DNA from 3 places in the Pantoea sp. S18 genome. Region 1 is predicted to be linked to each of the others. Evidence: riboswitches for the same ligand, from Rfam matches in the RefSeq annotation. Region 1 holds a riboswitch; each other region holds the start of a gene.
What was found. Region 1 has a riboswitch for thiamine pyrophosphate ahead of thiC (phosphomethylpyrimidine synthase ThiC). Riboswitches for the same ligand answer to the same signal wherever they lie in the genome.
Positions count from the first base shown of each region.

Region 1 (6,968 bases):
ATCCAGTAAAGTGACATCAAAAGGTTTAGCCGCGCGGTTTTGATCGAATTCCATAATCCTTGCCCTCAGTAGGTTGCCTGAGATGCATTGTCCAATTCCTGCGCATTATGATACAGACGCAAAAATCACTTATCTTTAACATACAGATTGCGCTGTGATGGATCTGAATGGTAATAATGAGGGCTATCTGTACTGGTTTGTCATGATCTAAGGCTGAGTGAGGCATACGATGACGCGCTACCAACATTTGGCATGTTTGCTTTCAGATCGTATTGAGCAAGGGCTTTACCGCAGCGGCGAGCGCTTGCCGTCGGTGCGCACGCTGAGTCTGGAACACGGCGTGAGTATCAGCACTGTTCAGCAGGCATATCATCTGCTGGAAGAGAAACAGCTGATCGTACCGCAGCCACGATCCGGGTATTTCGTTGCAACGCGCAAAGCGACGCCGCCGATGCCCGCCATAACCCGACCGGCACAGCGCCCGGTGGAAATCACGCAATGGGAATCGGTGCTTGAGTTGCTCAGTAGCCGAACGAACAGCGATGTGTTGCAACTCGGCAGCGGTATACCCGATCTCACTCAACCCACATTGAAACCGCTGTGGAAAATTCAGAGCCGCATGGCGCAGAGGCAGGATACTGACCAGCTCAACTATGACAGTTTGCTGGGCGTCGCGGCATTGCGCGAACAGGTTGCGCGCCTGACGATCGACAGCGGTTGTCAGCTCACGGCAGAAGATATCGTGATTACTACCGGCTGCCATGAAGCGCTGTCGATTTCGATTCGTGCGATATGCCAGGCTGGTGACATCATTGCGGTGGAATCGCCCACTTTCCACGGCACCATGCAAACGTTGCGCGGCTTCGGCATACGTGCCATCGAGATTCCTACCGATTCGGTCACCGGCATTAGCCTGGAAGCGTTGGAACTGGCGTTCGAGCAGTGGCCGATCAAAGCGGTGGTAGTAGTGCCAAACTGCAATAATCCGCTGGGCTTTATCATGCCGGAATCTCGCAAACGTGCGCTGGTAACGCTGGCGCAGCGTTTCGATGCCGCGATTATTGAAGACGATGTGTATGGTGAGCTGGCGTGGGAGTATCCGCGTCCAGTTACCATCAAGTCGCTGGACAACGATGGCCGCGTGTTGCTGTGCAGTTCGTTCTCCAAGACGCTGGCGCCGGGACTGCGTGTCGGTTGGGTGGCGCCGGGGCGCTATCGCGATCGCGTGCTGCATATGAAATACATCAGCACCGGATCGACGGCAACACAGCCGCAGCATGCGGTCGCCGAGTTTATTCGCCTTGGTCATTATCTTCCGCACTTGCGGCGCATGCGTCAGGTGTATCAACGCAACTACGAAACTTTCAGCTGTTGGGTGCGCCACTATTTCCCATGCGGAATTTGTGTGTCGCGTCCTCAGGGCAGCTTCCTGATGTGGATTGAGTTGCCAGAGGCGTTTGACGCAGTCAGGCTCAACACCGAATTGCGGGAGCTGAACATGCAGGTTGCGGTCGGCTCGCTGTTTTCGGCCTCGGGCAAGTATCGCAACTGCTTGCGCCTGAATTATGGTTTGCCAATGAATGAGCATACGGAGCAGGCGATAGCCCAACTCGGTGCAGCGGTAGAACGTGCCATGCTGGCTTGCAGTGTAGAAACCGTGCATACCTCCTCCCTGACCATGTAAAGAAAGGCAGGGCTGGGAGAGGTTAAGACCAGCCCTGGCCCGCTGCAAGCGACAGCGGGCAGGCATACTTTAGCTTTATCAGGAAAGGACGCTAGCCATCACATCACGCTGCTGCGCGGCAGATTCCAGCGTTTCATCCTTACTTACCACGCATTACATTGCTTTTGCAGGTTCGATTCCATTTTCCACTAGTGACAGCAACTGCTGCGTTGCTGCGCGCCAGTCTGCGGCATGGGTAATCGCGCTCACCACCGCAATACTTCCCACGCCAGTGGCCAGCACTTCAGGCACGCGCGCCAGTGAAATACCGCCAATCGCCACGGTTGGCATATCCTGTAAACGCGTCAGATGGCGTTTCAATTCCACCACGCCCTGCGGCGCAGAAGGCATGTCTTTGGTTTGCGTAGGATAGATGTGGCCAAGCGCAATATAAGAGGGGCGCAGCGCCAGAGCCCGATCCAGCTCGGCATCGTCATGCGTCGATAAACCCAGACGCAATCCTGCCTCACGGATGGCCGCCAGATCGGCGACATCGAGGTCTTCCTGGCCAAGGTGCACGCCATAAGCGTGATATTTAATGGCTAATCGCCAGTAATCATTGATAAACAGCCGAGCGCGATACTGTTTGCCAAGCGCAATCGCCTCGCGCACGGCATCTTCCACCTCATGATCTTCACAATCTTTGATGCGCAGCTGAATGGTGCGCACGCCGGCTTCCAGCAAGCGTGCGATCCATTCCACGCTATCAACAACCGGATACAGCCCCAGTTTTGGGGCCGTGGCAGGAAAGGCGTCGGTCATACATTTTCCTCTTTAAGGGTATCGGCAGCGTGATAAGGCTCGCCGCCACGATTGCGGAAGGCATCCGACATTTGCGCCATACCAATCTCTATCGGCTGAGCTTCAGCCTGTTGGCGTGCGGCAAACTCGCGCACTTCCTGAGTAATTTTCATTGAGCAGAATTTTGGGCCGCACATCGAACAGAAGTGCGCGACTTTGCCTGATTCCTGCGGCAGGGTTTCATCGTGATAGGCGCGTGCGGTGTGCGGATCAAGCGCCAGATTGAACTGATCTTCCCAGCGGAATTCAAAACGCGCTTTCGACATCGCATTGTCGCGGATCTGCGCGCCCGGATGACCTTTCGCCAGATCCGCTGCGTGCGCGGCGATCTTGTAGGTGATCAGCCCTTGCTTCACATCCTCTTTATTCGGCAAACCGAGGTGCTCTTTTGGCGTCACGTAGCACAGCATGGCGCAACCGAACCAGCCAATCATGGCCGCACCGATGCCGGAAGTGAAATGGTCGTAGCCGGGCGCGATATCGGTGGTGAGCGGGCCAAGCGTGTAAAACGGCGCTTCGTGACAATGCTCAAGCTGTTCGGTCATATTGCGACGAATCATCTGCATCGGCACATGGCCCGGACCTTCAATCATCACCTGCACATCATATTCCCAGGCGATTTTGGTCAGTTCGCCCAGCGTATGCAGTTCGGCAAATTGCGCCTCATCGTTGGCATCCTGAATTGAGCCGGGACGCAAGCCATCGCCCAACGACAAGGCAACATCGTAGGCGGCACAAATTTCACAAATCTCGCGGAAGTGCAGATAGAGGAAACTTTCGGTGTGATGTGACAGGCACCATTTCGCCATGATCGAGCCGCCGCGCGACACAATGCCGGTCAGGCGTTTGGCCGTCATTGGCACGTAGCGCAGTAGCACGCCAGCGTGAATGGTGAAGTAGTCGACACCTTGTTCCGCCTGCTCCAGCAGCGTGTCGCGGAAAATCTCCCAGTTGAGATCTTCTGCAATACCGTTCACTTTCTCCAGCGCCTGATAAATCGGCACTGTACCAATTGGCACCGGGCTGTTGCGCAAAATCCACTCACGCGTTTCATGAATGTAGCGGCCGGTTGAGAGATCCATCACGGTGTCTGCGCCCCAGCGCGTCGACCATACCAGCTTCTCCACTTCTTCTTCAATTGATGAACTCACCGCCGAGTTACCAATGTTGGCATTTACCTTCACCAGGAAGTTGCGGCCAATGATCATCGGTTCGGATTCGGGGTGGTTGATGTTAGAAGGGATGATGGCGCGGCCGCTGGCGACTTCCTTGCGGACAAATTCAGCGGTGATATTTTCCGGCAGATTAGCGCCAAAGCTGTGGCCTGGATGCTGCTGTAGCAGCACTTCACCGCGAATACGCTCGCGGCCCATGTTTTCACGCAGCGCAATAAACTCCATCTCGGGCGTGATGATGCCCTGACGCGCATAGTGCAACTGGGTAACCCGGCGACCCGCTTTGGCGCGGCGCGGTTGTGGCAGATGCTCAAACCGCAGGTGATCCAAACCTTCATCCGCCAGACGTTGCTGCGTGTAGCTGGAACTTAGCTGGTGGATAGTTTCGCTGTCGCCACGTTCTTCGATCCAGTTGGCGCGTAGTCTTGCAAGTCCCTGATGCACATCAATAGTGGCTTGAGGATCGCCATAAGCACCGGCGGTGTCGTATACCGGCACCGCTTCATTCGGCTCATATTGCGGATGTTCTTTGCTGCCGCCGATATGTGTCGGGCTGAGCTGTATCTCACGCATTGGCACGCGAATATCCTCGCGGCTGCCAGTGATCCAGATACGTTTGGAGTTGGGGAAAGCAGTTCCCTGCAGGGAATCGATAAATTCTTGCGCCTGAGCGCGTTGTTCTCGACGAGACGTTTTAGCAGACATAGCAAGTTTCCGGTAAAGGTTGGAAGTTGCTTGTCCAGAGTTCGGAAGGAGTAACAGCGACGATGCTGGGCGCCAGCTTGCAACGTGCTGATGATGTCTACTCTTGTTCCCTTCGCAGGTACTAACCTGATCAGGTTCCGCGGATCCCGAATTAACGGTCTCAGCCCCAGAGGGCACTCCGACAAGGTTGTGTTTTGTGGTTTAAGCTACTTTGCTTGCCATTTTGCACCTGGGCAGTGCTCGTGACCGTCACGTACTACGTGTACGCTCCGGTCCCTGCGCGCTGTCCGAGTGCAAACTGGCTGCGCACGCTACGCTTAAACCGCAAAATTTGCCTCTTCATGTTTTGAAGAGGCAATAAAAAAAGCCCATTTAGCATAAGAGGGCTTTTCTTGAATAACAAGTTTTTTACATCTTCGGGATGTTAAGCCGGGCGGGCGATGACGCTGTCGTTGGCAACTGGCGGACGCGCCAGTTGGTGATCCCAGGCGAGCTGCACCAACTTATCTTCCAGCGTAAAGCGCGATTCCAGCACCTCGCCGACTTCGGAGAGCGCGGTTTGAAAATCCACGCAATTATCATCGTTAATCGCTTGCTGCAGATGGGTGTCGTAAAGCTGCATGATGCGATCGGTATTCGCCTCGAGTGCCGGATAAATCTGCGCGGCCACGATTAATGGGCTATCACCCTGCATCTCACTAATGATGTGTTCATACACGCTGAAATGGCCGGTAGACAGGTAATCCACCAGGTTGTGACAAAATGCATCCAGCGCCTGTTCATCCAGCGCGGTTAACGCATCTTTTTGTGGCTTCATGCCAATAAGCTCGTAGTAAGTGACGAGCAGCTGTCGACGGGCGCGCAGCCATGAATCCACCAATTCATTTCTGCCACCTACACGCTCTGTCAGGTTCTCTAACTGGTTAAGCATATGGGGCTCCAGGTAGGTTATAGTTGTTTATTACACACTTAATATTAGGATTTCAGCGTGCGATTTGACGCTAAGGACAACGATTAAGATGCAACGTGAGATCTCAAGCTTAGACGCTGGTTGGTGGGTTGTCAGCCATGAGCAAAAACTTTGGATGCCGCAGGGTGAATTGCCGCATGGCTTAGCCACCGATTTTGGCCTGAACGGCAGCAACGGCATTTTGATTGGCGAGTGGCAGGGCGAGAATGTCTGGCTGGTACGCGAATCGCGCCCGGACAGCATGGGCTCTGTGCGCCAATTGATTGATGAAGATGTCGGCCTGTTCCAAATCGCCGGGCGTGGCGTGCAGCTGGCGGAGTTTTACCGCTCGCATCGCTGGTGCGGTTATTGCGGCCATGAGATGCACATCAGCAAACGCGAATTTGCCTGCTTGTGCAATCACTGCCGCGAGCGCTATTACCCGCAAATTGCGCCGTGCATCATCGTGGCCATTCGCCGTGGCGATGAGATCCTGCTTGCCAATCATGCGCGCCATCGCAACAACATCTATACCGTGCTGGCTGGCTTCGTCGAAGTGGGCGAAACCTTAGAACAAGCGGTAGCGCGGGAAGTGATGGAAGAGAGCAACGTGCGGGTGAAAAACGTGCGCTACGTAACTTCGCAGCCGTGGCCGTTCCCGCACTCTCTGATGATGGCGTATATGGCGGAATATGATGGCGGCGATCTGCAACACGACGGTAAAGAGCTGCTGGATGCCGGTTGGTATCGATATGACGATCTGCCGCTGTTACCGCCGCCCGGCACGGTGGCGCGTCGTCTGATTGAAGATACCGTTGCCCTGTGTCGCGCCAGCGCGGCGTGAAAATGCTACACTGCCGGCCTTAGCATGAGAGAGCCCATTATGAGTGAACTGAAGAACGATCGTTATCTGCGCGCCCTGTTACGTCAGCCGGTAGATGTCACGCCGGTATGGATGATGCGACAAGCCGGGCGCTATTTGCCGGAGTACAAAGCCACGCGCGCTGAAGCCGGTGATTTTATGTCGCTGTGTAAGAATGCTGAGCTGGCGTGTGAAGTCACGCTGCAACCGCTGCGTCGCTATGCGCTGGATGCGGCAATCCTCTTCAGCGATATCCTCACCATTCCTGATGCGATGGGACTTGGGCTCTACTTTGAGACCGGCGAGGGCCCACGTTTCTCCAATCCGATCACCTGCCGTGCGGATGTCGACAAACTGCCGGTGCCGGATCCAGAGCAAGAACTCGGTTATGTGATGAACGCGGTGCGTACCATTCGTCACAACCTAAAAGGCGAAGTGCCGCTGATCGGTTTCTCCGGTAGCCCGTGGACGCTGGCAACCTATATGGTTGAAGGCGGCAGCAGCAAAGCTTTCACTAAAATCAAAAAGATGATGTACGCCGAGCCGCAAACCCTGCACAAGCTGCTGGATAAGCTGGCCGACAGCGTGATTCTTTATCTCAATGCGCAGATCAAAGCTGGCGCGCAGTCGATCATGGTGTTCGACACATGGGGCGGCGTGCTGACTGGCCGCGACTATCGCGAATTCTCGCTTTACTACATGCACAAAATCGTCGATAGCGTGCTGCACGAGAATGAAGGTCGTCGCGTACCT
Region 1 covers NZ_CP142688.1:258,049-265,016, forward strand. The annotation lists gene VIJ98_RS01155 (DUF1127 domain-containing protein) at 1-54, opposite strand, end outside; gene VIJ98_RS01160 (PLP-dependent aminotransferase family protein) at 230-1,684, shown strand; gene thiE (thiamine phosphate synthase) at 1,838-2,485, opposite strand; gene thiC (phosphomethylpyrimidine synthase ThiC) at 2,482-4,404, opposite strand; TPP riboswitch at 4,495-4,595, opposite strand; gene VIJ98_RS01175 (Rsd/AlgQ family anti-sigma factor) at 4,829-5,335, opposite strand; gene nudC (NAD(+) diphosphatase) at 5,424-6,197, shown strand; gene hemE (uroporphyrinogen decarboxylase) at 6,237-6,968, shown strand, end outside.

Region 2 (6,968 bases), 480 kb from region 1:
GGCGAGCAGTGGGAACAAGCGGTCGCTTACTGGCGCACACTGAAGTCCGACAGCGATGCCAAATTCGACAGCATCGTCACGCTGCACGCAGAAGATATCGCTCCGCAAGTGACCTGGGGCACCAATCCAGGCCAGGTGATGGCGGTCGATCAAGCGATCCCGAATCCACAATCCTTTGCCGATCCGGTTGAGCGCGCTTCTGCAGAGAAAGCGCTGGCGTACATGGATCTGCAGCCAGGCATCAAACTGACTGACGTAGCGATCGATAAAGTGTTTATCGGTTCCTGCACCAACTCACGTATTGAAGATCTGCGTGCCGCTGCCGCAATTGCCAAAGGTCGCAAAGTAGCGCCGGGCGTAGTAGCGATGGTGGTACCAGGTTCCGGTCCGGTGAAAGCACAAGCCGAAGCCGAAGGTCTGGACAAAATCTTCCTCGAAGCCGGTTTTGAATGGCGTTTACCGGGTTGCTCAATGTGTCTGGCAATGAACAATGACCGCCTGAATCCAGGCGAACGTTGCGCATCAACCAGCAACCGTAACTTTGAAGGCCGTCAGGGCCGCGGTGGACGCACGCACCTGGTGAGCCCGGCGATGGCCGCTGCGGCTGCCGTAACCGGTCGTTTTGCCGACATTCGTGAATTGACTCAGGGAGCCTAAACCATGGCGAACAAATTTACTCAACACAGCGGAATTGTGGCGCCATTAGATGCGGCCAACGTCGATACTGATGCCATCATTCCAAAGCAGTTCCTGCAGAAAGTGACGCGCACCGGTTTTGGCGCGCACCTGTTCCACGACTGGCGTTTTGAAGATGATGCGGGCACAGTGCCAACTGCCAGCTTCGTGCTGAACAAACCCGAATTCAAAGGCACCAGCATTTTGCTGGCGCGTGAGAACTTTGGCTGCGGCTCATCGCGTGAGCACGCGCCGTGGGCGCTGACCGATTTCGGTTTCCATGTGGTGATCGCGCCAAGCTTCGCCGACATCTTCTATGGCAACAGCTTCAACAACCAGCTGCTGCCGGTGAAGTTGAGCGATGCAGAAGTGGATGAGATGTTCAAACTGGTTGCCGCGCAGCCGGGCGTCTCTTTCACCGTGGATCTGGAAGCGCAAACTGTCACTGCAGGCGATAAAACGTATAGCTTTGAAATCGACAGCTTCCGCCTTCACTGCATGATCAACGGTCTCGACAGCATTGGCCTGACGCTGCAACACGAAGCGTCAATCTCCAGCTACGAAACCAATCAGCCCGCGTTCTTACGCTAAGGCAACAAAGGGCGACGTGATGTCGCCCTTCTCCTTTATACATCCCGCACGCGCGACGCCAATCCCAACGCCAGCACCGCCAGCCCCAACGCCAGCCAGTAAACCGACTCATGACCAAAGCGCTCGCTCATGGTGCCCTGAATGATGCCGGCGATAATCATGCCGGTGGAAATCGAGGTGGTGAACAATGTCGTCGCCGCACCCGCGCGGCCCGGCATTAAATCCTGGAACCACAACATGCCAATCCCTGCGATGATGCCGATAAAGGCAGCGTTGAATAGTTGCAGTACCATCAATGCAGTACGCGACTGGAACATCACCAATCCGAGATAAAACACAATCGCCGCCACCAGCGCCAGCAGCATCAGTTTGCGTTTGCCGGTGCGCCGCGCGTAATGCCCGGCCAGCAGCATGATTGGAATCTCTAGCCCGGCGGCAGTGCCCATCAGCAATCCCGCCAGCTTCTCCGGTAGGCCAAGCGTAGAGCTGATATACAGCGGCATATCAATGATATACATGGTGTTGCACGCCCACATGGTGACGGAGGCGATAAACAGCAACCGCACCTGGCTGTCTTTCCACGGGCTCAGCTGCGTCAGCACCTCTTCAGGCGATGCCACCACGCGCGGCACCGACGGCAAGGTACGCCAGATCAGCAGCATGCTCAGCAGGAAAATCCCCGCCGCCACGCAAAACAGCGTCACAAAGCCGTAGTTGAGCGCCAGCGCAAACGACAGCGGCGGCCCAATCACCCACGCCAGCGACAGCTGCGCACGCATCACCGAGCTGAACATCACCACTTCACGCGCCGACTGATCGGCATATTCGCGCGCGAGCGCAAACACCTGCGGAATCGACACGCTGGCCAGCGCCGACAAAAACACGCCCAGCGTCACCAGCGTTAAATAGTGGCGATTAAAGGCAAACAGCAGCGCATTCAGCGTCGCCATCAGGCAGCAAAACAGAATCAGGTTGCGGCGATCGCCCTGGTTATCGGAGCGTTTCGCCATCAGCAGGCTAATCACAATCCCGGCGATCGCATTGATGGTAAAGAACAAGCCGACCCAGAACGGACTTACCTGCACTTCACGCGTCAGAAACAGGCTCAGCGTCGGCGCCTGCAGCGCACCAGCCACGCCGGTCATAAACGACACTGCCATAAATGAGAGATAGACCGGATTGATGCGACGTTGACGCGTTAACAGCGATTTCATGCAGAAATCCCTTTGCGAATAAAAAAGGTAGAGAAATGAGGGTAGAAGATTCTACAGCAAAACGAAAAAAGCCAGCAGATAAAGCGCTGCTGGCGGTGAAAATGCACCCTACTCAGAAAGAGGTTCCACGTCGGCGGAACCGCTGGCAGAGCGCCATTCATTGCTGAATGCCTCCCGCTCTTCCATTGCCGGGCAGTATGCCTCTAATATGAGGCAGGAAAAACTGAGCGATTCTGACAAGGAGTTCCCCTTTTATGTCCTCATCACGTTTGCAGCAGCAATTCATCCGCTTATGGCAAAGCTGTCAGGGGCAGGATCAGGAAACCACGCTCAACGAGCTGGCCGATCTGCTGCACTGCTCGCGCCGGCATATGCGTAACCTGCTTAACGCCATGCAGAGTGAAGGCTGGCTGATTTGGCAGGCGGAAGCGGGGCGCGGCAAGCGCTCGATGCTGAGTTTCTGCTATACCGGCCTGGCGCTTCAGCAGCAGCGTGCTGAGGATCTACTTGAGCAGGATCGCATCGAACAGTTAGTGCAACTGGTTGGCGATAAAAATCAGGTGCGCCAGATGATCGCGGCACATTTAGGCCGCAGCTTCCGTCAGGGTAAACACATTCTGCGCGTGCTCTATTACCGTCCGCTGCCCAATCTGCTGCCAGGTTCGCCGCTGCGCCGCTCAGAAACCCATCTGGCGCGACAAATTTTCAACGGCCTGATGCGCATAAATGAGGAAAAGGGGGAAATCGAACCCGATATCGCCCATCACTGGCAGCAAACCTCGCCGCTGCAGTGGCGCTTCTTCCTGCGCCCGGCGATCCGTTTTCATCATGGTCGTGAACTGGAAATGGAGGATGTGATTGCTTCGCTGGAACGCGTGCGCAGCCAGCCGCTGTTTTCTCACATCAGTAAACTGGATTCGCCCGCGCCCTGGACGCTGGATATCCATCTGAGCCAGCCGGATGATTGGTTGCCGTGGCTGCTGGCCAGCGTCAGCGCGATGATTCTGCCGCGCGAATGGCCAACGCTGCGTCAGTTTGCCCGCCAGCCGATTGGCACCGGCCCGTACAGCGTGGTGCGCAATCAGCAAACGCAGCTGAAGATCGCCGCTTTCGATGATTACTTTGGCTATCGCGCGCTGATTGACGATGTGTCAATTTGGGTGCTGCCGGAGATCAGCGATGAACTGGTGTACGCCGGAGTCAAACTGCAAGGCGAAACCGCCGATGAAAAATCGGAAGAGAGCCGTCTGGAAGAAGGCTGCTACTTCTTGCTTTACGATCAGCGCTCCGCATTGGGCCGCGATGCGCATTTCCGCCGTTGGGTGAGTTATCTGTTTAATCCGATCGCCTTATTGAATCATGCTGGCGTCGGCTATCAGCGTTACTGGTTCCCCGCTTATGGCTTGCTGCCACGCTGGCACCATCGCCGCGATCTCACGCCCGCCGACAAGCCAGCAGGTTTAACCCAACTGACGCTGAGCTGGTACAGCCATCACGTTGAGCATGAAGGTATCGCCAACGCGCTGCGACCGCTGCTGGCGCAGCAAGGTGTTGAGCTGATCACCCGCGTTGTGAGCTACGAAGAGTGGTTCGAGGGCGAAGGTGAAAGTGACATCTGGCTCGGCAGCGTCAACTTTACCTTGCCGCTCGAGTACGCGCTGTTCGCCCAACTGTTTGAGCTGCCGTTGATGCATCACTGCATCCCCATTGACTGGCAAGCCGATGCCGCACTCTGGCGGCAGAAGGATTTACCGTTGGCGGAATGGAGCAAACAGCTGATCGACAGCGATTATCTGCATCCGCTGTTCCATCACTGGCTGCTGCTGGAAGGACAGCGCAGTATGCGCGGCGTGCGCCTCAATACGCTCGGCTGGTTTGACTTCAAATCAGCCTGGTTTGCGCCGCCGGAGCTGTGATCCTTTCGCGCTGTCATATAAATGTCTAGAATGAGCCGTTCTCAACGGGGTGCCTTGAAATCAGGGCTGAGAGAAACCCGTCGAACCTGATCCGGCTAATACCGGCGTAGGGATTTGAGATGCCTCACTCCTCAGATCCTTTGCGACTCAACTTATCTTCTCCTCAAGGAGCGCAAAGTGTTAAACAAAGTTCTGCCTGTGTTGCTGCTGGTTGCTGCACCGGCTTTCGCTGCCAAACCGGTTCTCACCGTTTACACCTACGATTCGTTCTCTGCCGATTGGGGCCCCGGTCCAGCGGTAAAAAAAGCCTTTGAAGCGCAGTGCGGCTGCGAACTGAAGTACGTAGCGCTGGAAGATGGCGTATCGCTGCTCAATCGTGTGCGCATGGAAGGCAAAAACAGCAAAGCTGATGTGGTGCTGGGGCTGGATAACAATCTGGTGCAGGCGGCGGAGAAAACCGGGCTGTTTGCCAAAAGTAGCGTTGATACCAAAGCATTATCGTTGCCAGATGGCTGGCACAACGACACCTTCATCCCGTTCGATTATGGCTACTTCGCCTTCGTCTACGATAAAAACAAACTGAAGAATCCGCCGAAAAGCCTGAAAGAACTGGTCGAAAGCCCGGAAAAATGGCGCGTGATTTATGAAGATCCGCGCACCAGCACGCCGGGCCTTGGCCTGCTGCTGTGGATGCAGAAAGTCTATGGCGATAACGCGCCTGAGGCGTGGCAGAAGCTGGCACAAAAAACCGTTACCGTCACCAAAGGCTGGAGCGAAGCTTACGGCCTGTTCCTGAAGGGCGAAGGCGATCTGGTGTTGAGCTACACCACTTCTCCGGCTTATCACATTATCGAAGAGAAGAAAGAGAACTACGCCGCTGCCGAATTTAGCGAAGGCCACTATTTGCAGGTGGAAGTTGCCGCGCAGCTCGCCAGCAGCAAACAGCCCAAGCTGGCGCAGCAGTTCATGCAGTTTATGGTTTCTCCGGCTTTCCAGCAGACCATTCCCACCGGCAACTGGATGTATCCGGTGATCAAAAGCGATCTACCAGCCGGTTATCAAACGCTGCAGGTACCCGCCAAGGCGTTGCAATACACGCCAGCCGAAGTGGCCGACCATCGCGCCGCGTGGATCAGCGCATGGCAAAGCGCCGTTAGCCGTTAATGCCCGGCTGGTTAATTCCCGGTAGCGCCATCGCGCTGTTGCTGTGCGCGGTGGCGCTGCTGGCGTTTGGCGCATTGGTGATGGTTGCGCCGGCCACCGACTGGCGTGCGCTGCTCAACGACAGTTATCTGCATCATGTGCTGCTGTTCTCGTTTGAGCAGGCGCTGCTGTCGGCGTTGCTCTCGGTGCTGCCCGCAATCTTGCTGGCCCGCGCGCTCTATCGCCGCCGTTTTCCCGGTCGCAACCTGTTGCTGCGCCTGTGCGCCATGACGCTGGTGCTGCCGGTGCTGGTGGCGGTGTTTGGCTTGCTCAGCGTGTATGGTCGCAGCGGCTGGCTGGCACAACTGTGCGCGGCCATTGGCTTTGACTACCACTTTTCACCGTATGGCCTGCAGGGCATTCTGCTGGCGCACGTCTTTTTTAACCTGCCGCTGGCGACGCGCCTGCTGTTACAGGCGCTGGAGAGCATTCCCGGCGAGCAGCGGCAAGTCGCCGCCCAGCTAGGCCTGCGCGGCTGGAATCTGTTTCGCTGGCTGGAATGGCCATGGCTGCGCCGTCAGATTCTGCCGACGGCGGCGCTGATCTTTATGCTCTGTTTCGCCAGCTTCGCCACGGTGCTGGCGCTGGGCGGCGGACCGCAGGCCACCACGCTGGAACTGGCGATCTATCAGGCGCTGAATTTCGACTACGATCCGGGCCGCGCGGCGCTGCTGGCGCTGTTACAGCTCGGTTGCTGTTTGCTGCTGGTATTGCTGAGCCAGCGCTTTAGCAAAGCCATTCCCACCGGCAGCCAGAGCATTCGCGGCTGGCGCGATCCGCAGGATTCATGGCAGGCGCGCATCAGCGATACGTTGTTGATTAGTCTGGCGCTGCTGCTGCTGTTACCGCCTCTGGCGGCGGTAATCGTCGATGGTTTGCGCGGCGGCGTCGCCGGTGCACTGCAACAAGCGGCGCTGTGGCAAGCCACCTTTACCTCGCTACGCATCGCCGTGGGAGCCGGCGTGCTCTGCGTGGTGCTGACCATGATGCTGTTGTGGAGCAGCCGCGAGCTGCGTCAGCGCCAAAAAGTAATCGCCGCGCAGGCGATGGAGATGAGCGGCATGCTGATTCTGGCGATGCCGGGCATTGTGCTGGCGAGCGGTTTCTTCCTGCTGTTCAACGCCACCGTAGGTCTGCCGCAGCGCGCCGATGGTTTGGTGATCTTTACTAATGCCCTGATCGCCATCCCTTACGCCATGAAAGTGCTGGAGAATCCGATGCGCGATATCAGCGCCCGTTACAGCCAGCTCTGCGCTTCACTCGGCATATCCGGCTTCAACCGTTTGCGGCTGATTGAGCTGCGCGCGCTGAAACGTCCAATTGCTCAGGCGCTGGCGTTTGCCTGCGTGCTGTCGATTGGTGATTTCGG
Region 2 covers NZ_CP142688.1:733,314-740,281, reverse strand. The annotation lists gene leuC (3-isopropylmalate dehydratase large subunit) at 1-657, shown strand, start outside; gene leuD (3-isopropylmalate dehydratase small subunit) at 661-1,266, shown strand; gene VIJ98_RS03305 (MFS transporter) at 1,302-2,480, opposite strand; gene sgrR (HTH-type transcriptional regulator SgrR) at 2,735-4,396, shown strand; TPP riboswitch at 4,432-4,527, shown strand; gene thiB (thiamine ABC transporter substrate binding subunit) at 4,574-5,560, shown strand; gene thiP (thiamine/thiamine pyrophosphate ABC transporter permease ThiP) at 5,560-6,968, shown strand, end outside.
Region 2: another riboswitch for thiamine pyrophosphate. It lies ahead of thiB (thiamine ABC transporter substrate binding subunit); the one in region 1 lies ahead of thiC (phosphomethylpyrimidine synthase ThiC).

Region 3 (6,968 bases), on a different replicon from region 1:
TCGCCCCGACCGCAAAGGCGTTTGATGTCAGCGCGCTTGCCGCAATGTGAATATTTAACCGCATCAGATGGCTTTTAATTACCGCAATCTGCTGCATAGAACGGTGCTCAAGTTGATAATCGATGTAGGTTTTAAGAAGTTCGAAAACAATACGTCGGTCTTTTACCAGCTGCACTATTCCCAACATGAAACGCTTATCTTCGATCGCTTGGTTTTTGCAGACATCAAAATATTCATCAGTAAAGCACGATGCATAAAATGAAAGCCGGGTCGCCCCTTTATTGATCTTACTGACTTGTTCGGAAACTGCATCAATAACACCGGAAACGGCGTTATCGAGCTTTTCTGCCAGAATCCTTTGCGCCTGAAGCTGCTTTATGACCGCATCACTGTGGTACATATATATCCCTATAGTTAATTCCGTTAACCATAAAAACTATAGGGTAATGATATTACTCCGTGAAGATAAATTTTAGCCAGATGTGATCCTTATTCATAAAATAAGGATGTGCAAATCCGCACTTAAATGTGTGTTTTATTCGTTTCAGTAAAGAAAATACTGAGATGGGTTAGTGTATGAAATATCAATTATTTAATACGTAATTGCGTACAGATATATGTCATTCGTCTTGAGCTTATTAATGCGAAACGGTCGCCATTAATGGCGACCCTACGGTTAATTCATTACTAATCCGCCATCCACATATAAGGTTTGCCCGGTGACAAATTCGCTCCAGTCGGAGGTCAGAAACAGCACCGGGCCAGTGACATCTTCCGGCCGCGCGATACGGCGCAGCGGGGTTTGTGCGGTGAGGAAGTCGCGCACCTCTTCACGTGTTGCCTGGCTGGCATCGGTGGGATAAACCAGGCCGGGCGCCACGCAGTTAACACGAATCCCTAGCGGGCCGAGTTCGGATGCCAGCGTGCGGCTGAAGCCGGTCAGCGCCGCTTTCGCGGTGATGTAATCGTGGTACGGCACCGAAGGTCGCGCCACCAGATCGCTGGTCAGATTGACGATGCTGCCGCGCACGCGCGCACGCATTAAAGGCAGCGCCGCCTGGCAGACATTGTAGGCGGCTTTCACCGCACCATCGAACTGCGATTGATATCCCGACCACGACGTTTCCCAGAAACGTGAACGATTTTCGGTGTCGAAAACGTATGGTGCGAAAGCATTGTTGATCACCGCATCGAGGTGGCCGGTGGCGTTGACGATCTGCTCCATCATCGCGTTGACCTGTTGTTCAGAGGTGACATCTGCGGCAATCGCCAGCGCGTCGCCGCCTAATGCGCGGCACTCTGCAACTACGCCCGCTGCAGCAGCTTCATTGCGCAGATAGTTCACCACCACAAATGCGCCTTCAGCGGCGAAGGCTTTAGAGATTGCCGCACCAATGCCGCGACTTGCGCCGGTTACCAAAATGGTTTGGTTGGAGAATTTCATTGTTGCTCCTTAGGGATGGAGTGTGATTCAGCCAGGTGCGCATAAATGCGCACCCTACAAAACCCGTCGCGTCGTAGGGTCGCCATTTATGGCGACCGCGTCACTCCGCATACGGTGCGTAACTTTCGGCTGCAGCTTCTGCGCCCTGCTCGATCTCCGTGATGGTCACCAGATCGAGCAAACTAAAACGCCCGTCGTGATGCCAGCCCGCTTCCGGCGAGGTCATGTTGCCGAACGCTGCGATGCGGGTGACGCCCACTTGTCCGAGCAAAGCAGAGATGCGGAACAACTCATTCGGCGCGGCCGCCACGCCTGCGGTTTGCAGGAAATGCCGCTGCTGCGCCACCAAATCGACCACTTCCTCCAGCACATCCACGGACACCACTTTCAAGGTGCGGCCCAGCGCAGCAGGCGATAAAGGTTCTGCATGATCAACACTCACCACCGCCCAACGGTCTGACGCCTCGCCGTAAAGCGTACGATCGCCGCCCAGCGCACGTATCTCCTCGCCATTACGCCACGCGGCAATGCTGTTCATCTCATCATTAGCCAGCGGACGGCGCGGATGTTTGTACGCCAGCGCAGCGAGTTCATGGGCGATATAGCTGGCGAACTCATCCGGCGACACCTTGCCGCCGCGCTCGACAAATAGCATTTGTGGCGAGTAGCAGCCTGCCTGATCGTAACGCATCACGTCATACGCCACGCGGCGAGCCAGTTCCGCGCCCTGCCGAGCATTCAGCGCCGAACGCGCCACCATTCCGAAACTGATTTTGTGGCCGTGCGGCAGAAAGCGCGTGGTAACCGGCAAACGCTGTTGAATGGCCGCCAGCGTTGGGTTTCCGCCATAAGCCACCAGCGTATCGGGCTGGTGCAGCCATGTTGACTCGGTTTGCGCATCGCCGCCTTTCCACCACACCACCGCGATGCACTCGCCGAGTTTTGGATCGATTTCCGCCAGCAACTGCGCGAACCAGCTTGCCATCAGCGGCTCATTACCCGGCAGTTTGCCGATGGTGCCCGCCTTGACCAGCAGACCACAGATCAAACTCCACAGCGGCAAACCCGGCACGTTGCCCGCCCAGATATGCATCAACAGTTGCGGGCCAAACGCGCGCGCGAAGCCGCCTTTAGGGCGCGGCTGGAAATCGTCGAGCATCTGCGGATCGGCGAAATCCTCCGCCAGAAAGCGCTTCAGCTGCGGCTGACGAAAGGTTTTCAGGTAGCCGGTGAGGCCAAGCCGCACCATGTCGGCGTCGTAACCGGTGACGATAGGCAGCATCTTTTCGGCTTTGATGCGCAGTGGATGATGGCGATCGAGCAGTCGCGCTACCGCTTCATCAATGATGGCGATGATCTGCGCCACGCTTAGCTGATGAAGATAAGCGCGGGCGTTGGTGCGAATGCGCGCCGCGAGCGCCGTGATCTGCTGGTCATTAAGTTGCGGAACGCTAACATCAAGGAGCTCGCCGTGATGATTGAAGCTCAGCGTGTGCCACTGCACTTCGTCAGCGGAAAGGCCCGGCAAATGTCCGGCAACTTCTTTCACAGCGGTGCCTGCGCGCTGGCGAGAAACGCTTCCATGGTCAGCGAACAGCCTTTGGCATCAGCACCGGTCGCGCGTCCCAGCAGATGGAATCCGCCGGGCACCATCACGCCCGCGTCTTCGGTTAACAAGGCAGAAACCGAGTTGAAATGTGCCAGATCATGATGCACCAGCACGCCAACCTCGCCGTCCGGCACATCATCGCCGGTAAGCGGATTGACCACGCGCGTGCGGATCCAGTGCGGCCCGGATTTCACTGGCGGGCAGCGCTCATTGCCCGCATCGTAAAACTGCGTGCTGATTTCCGTCATGCCGTACATGTTGATGCAGTGTGAGCGCGGGATGCCGAAGGCGTGAGAGAGCGAAGCGTAGAATTCCTCTGCGCCAATCTCGCGCGACTGGCCTTTAAAACCGCCGGTATCGAGAATGCGACTGCCGGCAGGCAGCGCGAAGCGGCGTTGCTGGCGCTGCATTTCATCCAGCAGAGGCACGAAGCTGTAGCTGGCACCCAGCAGCGCATAAGGTTCACCGCTGGCTTCGGCCTGCTCGAGCGCACTAAACAGGCGATCGATATCGAGGCCATGCTCGCCCACCATTACTTCGCTGTCTGGCGTGCCACACTCCTGCATCGCCAAATCGAGATAGGTCGCCAGCGACGAGTTCGGCATCGCCACGGTATCCGGGAACAAAATGCCCATGCGGATGCGTTCGCTGCCCGCCATAAAGCGACGGCGGAAGTTGAGTAGCATCGATTTCTTCCACACTTCCAGCGTCGGATGGTAGCTGCACCCTTTTACCGTGCCGGTGGTGCCACTGGTCATGAAGATCTCGGCAATCTGGTCGATGGGACGGCAGCTGAGCGTCAGATCTTTGAAGGCGTTAATCGGGATGGCGGGAATGTTGCGCCAGCTTTTCACCGTCAGCGGCGTGCGTCCGCGCTGGATGGCGAAGCGGCGATAAGGTTGGTTGTGTGCGAACTGATAAGCGAAGATTTCGAGGGCCAGCTGGTTGAAATCGTCGTCTGAGGCCTCTTCATGCTGCAGGAATATCAGCAGAGCCTGGATGATGTGTGTTTCGTTCATGTACGTCGCCACCTTTGCGATTGCGCAGAAACTCTCAAGCACCGCCTGAAGAGCGCGAACTGTCCGCTACAAAGCACAAAGAGGGAATCAGGGCGCAATATCGCCCTGCGGTTCCGCATCCCTACGCCGGTATTAGCCGGATCAGGTTCGGAGGGTCACTACGTTGCCAACGCATACACGTCAGCCGGTAGAATCTCAGCCCCTTAACAGAGCACCCCTTGGAACAAGCCGCAGTCTAGGATGGCGCGCGATGATGTGTCAACCTTGTTAAATTCTGGCTTGTCCGGCATTCATCACGCCATGTCTTATACTTTGGGCATTAGTATTTGTGGAGGTGAAGTATGGCTGGCGGTTGGTCAGAAGACGGTGCAGTGCACAAACAAATTGATGCCACGGTCGATGACGCGGTGGCCCGCGCGCGCGAGAATCTCGGCCACGGTGAAAGTGCCGAGTTTTGCGACGAGTGCGGCGAACCGATCCCGGAAGCGCGTCGCGCGGCATTAGCTGGCGTGCGTTACTGCGTGAATTGCCAGAGCAAGATCGATAAAAAACAGGCGGCGATCAGCGGTTATAACCGCCGTGGAAGTAAAGATAGTCAGTTGCGGTAGTTATTTAGATTAATAATTCAGGTTACTGGATATTTTAAAATATCATTTGCACTCGTTACTTTTTATTAGAATTACCATTAATCTGAAGCAAGACCATTCGCATATCTCCCGATTATTCAAAGTTAAATACTGCAGCACTATTACTGGAACCGAAAGTAGCGCCTAAATTTATAATATTCATGGCTTAGATTTCCCCTTGAGCAACTTGAGTTTAGCCAGTAATGCTGATAAGTTAGCCACACAACTCAACCCTGTACGCAGCGATTCAGTTCGCTGGCCGTTAGGGTGAAAAAACCGGCTTAGGCCGGTTTTTTCGTATCTTAAGGAAGGATAAGAGTGCGTACTGCAATATTTATTGATGGATACAATGTATTTTATGGACTCCTTGCAGGTACGCCTTATAAATGGCTCAACTTGTCATTGCTGCTGTCGCATATATGCCGGGTACAGGATCCGGCTGCCATAATTGAAACAGTAAATTATTATACCGCCTCGGTTATTCCCCACCTCGCCACACGCGGCATTGAATCCCGACACGCTCAGGATACTTATATTCGCGCGCTGAAAACGACCGGAATAAATATCTTCACCGGACGTCATCGACTTGAGCACACTCGGGCTCCACGTTTTATCAGTAAAAACGTGCCAGCATCACGTCTGGATAAGGTAGATATCTGGGAGCTGGAAGAAAAAGAAACCGACGTGAATATTGCCATCAGTATGTATCGCTTGTTTGCTAAACAGCAGAAGTTGCCAATAGAAGAGAGGATCGCGCAGCTGGTATTAGTATCGGCTGACACCGACATGACGCCAGCACTCAAGGCTATTCGCGAAGATTATCCCGAAGTTCGCATCGGGATAATTTTGCCGCACCGCCAAGGCAACGTACGTGGTGTTCCGGGTTCACTGCAAAATCATAGTCACTGGATACGCAGAACGATCACCAATGAAGAGCTTGATGCATGCCAGTTTCCTGTTCGGGTTGCGACGCATAAAAAACCTGCGGTGAAACCCGAATATTGGTAGGCATGACAACCACACCATTCAACGCACAACGCAGCCAAACTGCTCATCAAGTAATGAATAGCTTTTCGCATTAGGCAGCTCAAAGTGCCACCATTCGGTTGGCATGGCGACAAAACCGCCGCCAAACATAATTGCGTTCAGTAGCAGGCGATTACGTTGTGCTTCGGCGGGGACATTCGGATGATAGGGATGCGATTCCACTTCCATCGCATCAAAGGCGGTGCCCATATCCAGCGGCTGGCCTTGTGCATCAAGTAACGTCAAATCAATCGCCACACCGCGACTGTGATTCGAACCCTGCGCGGGCGGCACCACATAATCTTTATCCGGACAGGCATCCCACAAGTGCCACTGCGCTTGCTGCGGCCGATAGGCATCGAGTACCAACAAACTGAATCCCGCCAGCCGGGCAATCTCAATGCTTTTTGCCAGTGCCTCGGCGGCGGCCGGATGCAGCAGCGCTTTGGTCTCCTGGTAAATGGCATAGCCTGCGATGTTATCCGCCGTGGCATATTTCAGATCGAAACGTAAAGCGGGAAAGGTTACGGCTAAATCAATCAGTTCAACAAACTGCGTCATATCATATCCTTTAAGCACTGGAATTAATCTCCGCTCATAACTTATCTACCTTTCTGAACATAAAGAGTTGGAATTTAAATTCTGGCCCCATAAAACTCTTTTATAAATACATAACAGCTTGTATTTCAGTTCATCCAACAAGACTTTTCAAGGTTTCTTTCGCAAGCAGTTTATTTCTTCTAGACTTGAGATGGACTTCTTCTCAGCACCATAGTCTCAGCCTCAAAATCAGGTTCTTGCCACGACGATTGCTATTTTAGAAACCAGCGAATATCCTCTAACCAAACTTTCAATGGCATTACTAATTTTTATTACGCGCCATCATGTTAATAATTTTTATTATTTCCACCATAAAAGAATTGATATGTTAAGTTATATATACTTGGCTTTAGTGCTTATGCCACTTTTGCAAATAAATTTTAAAAGTAAAACAGTTCAACTCGCTTCACTTAAAATTCAAAGCATTAAACAGCGTTAATTATATTATTATAAGCAATTACCCACCTAAATTTAATTTAGCCTCCAATAAGAATATCTCACTCTCTTCATTGTCTATCATAGAACTTATTATTTCCTTGTCGATTGTAACATCACCACCTTCTGACACTTTAAGATACTTATTATAATGACTGATAATCAAATCAGATAAGCCACGACTAAACCCATCGTTAATCAATGAAATT
Region 3 covers NZ_CP142689.1:116,918-123,885, reverse strand. The annotation lists gene VIJ98_RS20555 (hypothetical protein) at 1-400, opposite strand, end outside; gene VIJ98_RS20550 (3-oxoacyl-ACP reductase) at 677-1,444, opposite strand; gene VIJ98_RS20545 (acyl-CoA reductase) at 1,545-2,993, opposite strand; gene VIJ98_RS20540 (long-chain fatty acid--CoA ligase) at 2,990-4,072, opposite strand; TPP riboswitch at 4,174-4,301, opposite strand; gene VIJ98_RS20535 (DksA/TraR family C4-type zinc finger protein) at 4,414-4,680, shown strand; gene VIJ98_RS20530 (NYN domain-containing protein) at 5,017-5,706, shown strand; gene ddpX (D-alanyl-D-alanine dipeptidase) at 5,725-6,285, opposite strand; gene VIJ98_RS20520 (DEAD/DEAH box helicase) at 6,782-6,968, opposite strand, start outside.
Region 3: another riboswitch for thiamine pyrophosphate. It lies ahead of VIJ98_RS20540 (long-chain fatty acid--CoA ligase); the one in region 1 lies ahead of thiC (phosphomethylpyrimidine synthase ThiC).